2 regions of the Weizmannia sp. FSL W8-1119 genome follow, and region 2 is predicted to be linked to the other one. Evidence: riboswitches for the same ligand, from Rfam matches in the RefSeq annotation. Region 2 holds a riboswitch; the other holds the start of a gene.
What was found. A riboswitch is a leader RNA that binds a small molecule or an ion and turns the genes downstream of it on or off. The one in region 2 is predicted to bind cyclic di-AMP.
Positions count from the first base shown of each region.

Region 1: it holds a riboswitch for cyclic di-AMP, as region 2 does, so the genes downstream of both, NSQ19_RS01625 (APC family permease) here and NSQ19_RS12250 (hypothetical protein) in region 2, are expected to answer to the same signal.

Region 1 is NZ_JBBOZL010000001.1:324,455-326,855, forward strand. Features, by position in the region: cyclic di-AMP (ydaO/yuaA leader) riboswitch at 1,150-1,298, shown strand; gene NSQ19_RS01625 (APC family permease) at 1,408-2,401, shown strand, end outside.
Region 2 is NZ_JBBOZL010000001.1:2,477,754-2,480,154, reverse strand. Features, by position in the region: gene NSQ19_RS12255 (ATP-binding protein) at 1-526, opposite strand, end outside; cyclic di-AMP (ydaO/yuaA leader) riboswitch at 974-1,135, shown strand; gene NSQ19_RS12250 (hypothetical protein) at 1,247-1,654, shown strand; gene NSQ19_RS15785 (potassium-transporting ATPase subunit F) at 1,816-1,893, shown strand; gene kdpA (potassium-transporting ATPase subunit KdpA) at 1,926-2,401, shown strand, end outside.

The DNA of each region.
Region 1 (2,401 bases), 2.2 Mb from region 2:
TTGGATTTGTCCAATTAGAACGCCTAACTAGACATTTTCAACGGGTTTTCGCCTAATTTGTCTAATTGGATGCGGCGTGTTTTGTCCTTTTGACAGGTTCAAAGGGACATTTCATTCCCGGATGCGGCATGTTTTGTCCTTTTGACAGGTTCAAAAGGACATTTCGGGCCCGGATGCAGCTCGTTTTGTCTTTTTGACGGCTTCAAAAGGACATTTCGGGCCCGAATGCAACTCCTTTTGTCCTTTTGACAGGTTCAAAGGGACATTTCATTCCCGGATGCGGCATGTTTTGTCCTTTTGACAGGATCAAAAGGACATTTCGTTACCTGATGCCGCTCGTTTTGTCTTTTTGACGGCTTCAAAAGGACATTTCGGGCCCGAATGGAGCTCCTTTTGTCCTTTTGACAGGTTCAAAGGGACATTTCATTCCCGGATGCGGCGTGTTTTGTCCTTTTGACAGGTTCAAAGGGACATTTCATTCCCGGATGCGGCATGTTTTGTCCTTTTGACAGGTTCAAAAGGACATTTCGGGCCCGGATGCAGCTCGTTTTGTCTTTTTGACGGCTTCAAAAGGACATTTCGGGCCCGGATGCAACTCCTTTTGTCCTTTTGACAGGTTCAAAAGGACATTTCGTTACCTGATGCAGCTCGTTTTGTCTTTTTGACGGCTTCAAAAGGACATTTTGGGCCCGGATGCAATTCCTTTTGTCCTTTTGACAGGTTCAAAAGGACATTTCATTCCCGGATGCGGCACGTTTTGTCCTTTTGACAGGTTCAAAAGGACATTTCGGGCCCGAATGGAGCTCCTAATTAGACAATTCCACCGGGTTCGCGCCTCTTTTGGTCTTATGTTTCCAATTGATCCGCCTGCCCCAAGAGGTCATCTTTTCATCCTCAGGTTTTACCTTCCTAACTCTGTTTATCTCTTTACTCCGGATTTGCCGAAAAACCTTGCTTTTTGCGTGCTTTAGGCACATTCGGATATTCTACAAAAGAAGCATGATCGAAAATTAGGTACTGTGAATAAAGACAGTTTGCCCGGGGATATGGCGGGTAAAGATGGACATACCGAAACGCAATTGCGAAATAGTCTTTACAAACAATGGCAACGGGAGTAAGATAGGATGTCGTATGTAAAATTTGCGTTTCATAACTGAACCGCTTAATCCGGAAACGGAACGGGGGAACCAGGTTGGCGGCCGCGCGCCGCTCTGGGGTGAAGCCTTTTTTTAAAAGGCAGGGCCACTCTTATGCCCGAACCCGACAGCTAACCCCGTCAGCGTTATAATAGAGGATGTGAAACTGTGATCGGGCAATAGACCACAGGGAAGATGAATTCTCTTTGTGGTTTTTCTTATTTTAGGGGAAGCATTTTTGAAACACTGCAGATAAAAGGAGACCATTCAAATGTTCACCACGATAAAACGATTGTTAATTGGGAGACCGCTTCGTTCAAATGAACTTGAAGGGCAGAAGCTGACCAAGTTAAAAGCATTGGCCATTCTTTCATCCGACGCGCTTTCATCTGTTGCGTACGGGCCTGAACAGGTGCTGATTGTACTTGCCACAGTGGGGGCGCTGGCATTTTGGTATTCTATTCCAATTACAGTCGGCATTTTAATTTTATTGGCTGCACTTATTTTATCTTATCGCCAGGTCATTTACTCTTATCCGCAAGGCGGCGGGGCATACCGTGTCTCGAAAGAAAATCTCGGCGTCACCCCTGGCCTTCTTGCGGGCGGATCTTTGCTGGTGGACTACATTTTAACGGTGGCCGTTTCCGTCTCAGCCGGAACAGATGCCATTACTTCCGCGTTTCAGAGCTTGCATCCGTACAGTGTGCAGATTGCGGTTTTTCTCGTTCTGATCATTACGATTCTGAATTTGCGCGGGCTGACGGAATCGGCCAATGTGCTCGCTTACCCGGTTTATCTGTTCGTATTTTCATTGTTTGTCATCATTGTTGTCGGTTTATTCAAAACAGTAACGGGGCAAATCCCGCAAAACCTGCATCCGCATATCGGTACGCCGGTCGCCGGCATTTCACTGTTTCTTTTGTTAAAAGCTTTCTCATCCGGCTGTTCGGCATTGACAGGGGTCGAAGCCATTTCCAACGCGATCCCGAACTTCCGCGACCCGGCACCGAGAAACGCAGCCCGCACGCTTGCCATGATGGGTATCATTCTGGCATCGCTTTTAGCGGGCATCAGTTTTCTCGCATACTGGCTCGGCATTGCGCCGAAAGAAACAGAAACCGTTGTATCGCAAATGGCCCACCGGACACTTGGCAACGGTGTTTTGTACTATTTCGTCCAGGCAACTACGACTTTAATTCTCGTGCTTGCTGCGAACACCGGGTTCTCAGCGTTCCCGCAGCTCGCTTTTAACCTGGCAAGGGACA
Region 2 (2,401 bases):
ACTCATGGGCAAGTTTCAGGGTATTCTGGTCATCCGCCAAATAGATCGCGATTTCTGTGTCAAGGGTCTGCGAAACTTGTCGGGAAAAATTGTCCAGCATGGAATGGATGTCCGCGATCGCGCTCATCTGCTTGCTAAGCGCGTACAACGCAGCTGTGTGAGCTTCCCTTTGCTTGGAAAAGAGGACCTGCTGCTTCAGCTTGGCCGCTAGGCTGGCCGTTAATGCTGCCACCGCCAAATAGACGCCAAATGAAACCAGATAGCGCAAGTCTGATACGGTAAAGCTCAGTACAGGAGGCACGAAGAAGAAATCAAAGGCTAAGACACCCAGGATCGCCGCGTAGAAAGCAGGACGCAGTCCCCCGAAGACGGCATTGAAAAGAACCGGGAGTAAATAGATAAGAGCAATATTGACCAAGTCAAAAGCAAGACCAAACGGTTTTAATACCATGGTCATGAGAGCGATCAGCAAAGTCGTGCTTACGTACGATCGCAACGAAATCCATACCGCATTCCATTTATGCATAGAAAAACACATCCTTCTCTTTTTTGTGTCTCTCCTCTCTAGGTTACTGTAAAAAAAGAGTAAAATAAACCGGTACTGGGCGTAAAAATTTCGTAAAAATGATTGAAAAACCTCAAAATAATGAATAAAATAAGTCCATGAATTGAATTGTTTTTCATTTACAGTTGCTTAATTGTGACTCAGGAACAAGAGGGAACCAACTACGGATCAGTGCTTGTGTGAGAGCAAGTCAACCGGATCCGTAAGGGATGAATTCCCCCGCTTATACGAAGCTTAAGCAGGGGCAGGGCGACTCTCACCGCCCGAATCCATAAGCAAAACTCGTAAATGCGGAAGCAGCTCTTTTCAAAAGTGTGGCCCTTGTAGAGAGAGGATGATGAAGCTTGTGATCGTAAGTTTCGACCACAGTGCTTATGCCTCTGTGGTGTTTCGTGAACATGATAATCATCGTTTCAATCGCTGAATTCTTCAATTAACACGAAGGAGCGGGGGAACCAATCGAAGCCGGTCTTGTCGGCTTCATGGGGTGAATCGCCGGTAAATCCGGCGTAGGGCGACTCTTACGCCCGAATCCGACAGCTAACCTCGTAAGCGTCTTTAAGAGAGGCAACAATTGTCGTGATTAGACACGGTGTTTTTTCGTGCCTAAGAAGCTGACGAAGAGTTCCTCTTCCGAAAGCTTCTTTTTTGTTGCCTGTACCAGGATGGAGGAGATTGGCTATGGAAGCTCAAGATGAGTTTGTACTCGTCTCTGCGCCCAACAAAACCGGGGAGCAGTTTATTAAAGCGTTGCGAATCAAAGAAATACCTTATGCAGCGATTACCAATAATGAAACAGAGAAGTCGAGATTGACACATTTGGGCGTCAAGCACATCTTAATGGTCGATACTGTAGACCGGGAAACCTGGCTCATTCCAGAGTTACCGGTAGGGAAGGTGTACTTGTTTGAGTCAAGTTTGCCCTTGATTTGCCGATACATTCAGATCTGCCGATCCTGGACAGGCAAGCCGATCTATATCATCACCGGCAGCAACAATGCAAGACTCATCTACAAAGGACTTGGCGCTAGCTATGTCATTTACACCCGCAGCGATGATGTTTCGTTTCTGCTTGATAACGAAAGCTGAATCCATATCAGGCAAACGTACCGGTTACATGCTTGAAGGGAGGGATGATCATTCATGATGGATATCGCAATGATTTTAACACTAGGTGGCGTATATGGATTGTTTTGCTTATTTTTAGCTTGGTGCGGACGAGTTGTAGGTGAATCGGGGGGAGAACGCTCATGATAATAGTTGCTGTTTTTACGGTTTTGATTTTTTTATATCTCGTTTTTGCTTTGGTGAATCCCGAAAAATTTTAATATGATCTGTATATGTTTGAGGAGGGCATGAAATGGCCATTTTGCAACTGGTAGCGGTCATTGTGATTTTAGTTTTTTTGGTCAAACCTTTGGGGGCATACATCTTTCATGTATTTTCCAATGAACCCAACCGGACCGACAAAATATTCGGACCGATTGAAAGGTTGATCTACGGACTGACCGGTTTGAAAAACCGCGCTGAAATGAGCTGGAAACGATACACGCTCAGCTTGATATTGACCAACGTTATTTTGGTGGCGGTCAGTTATTTGATTTTACGCATCCAGAAATGGCTGCCGATCAACCCGAACGGCATCGATAACATGGAGTCAACGCTTTCTTTCAATACGGTCATCAGCTTCATGACGAATACGAACTTGCAGCACTATAGCGGCGAAACGGGTCTGTCCTATTTTTCGCAAATGGCTGTTATTATGATGATGATGTTTACATCAGCGGCATCCGGCATCGTCGTAGCGATCGCGTTCATTCGCGGTTTGACAAGCAA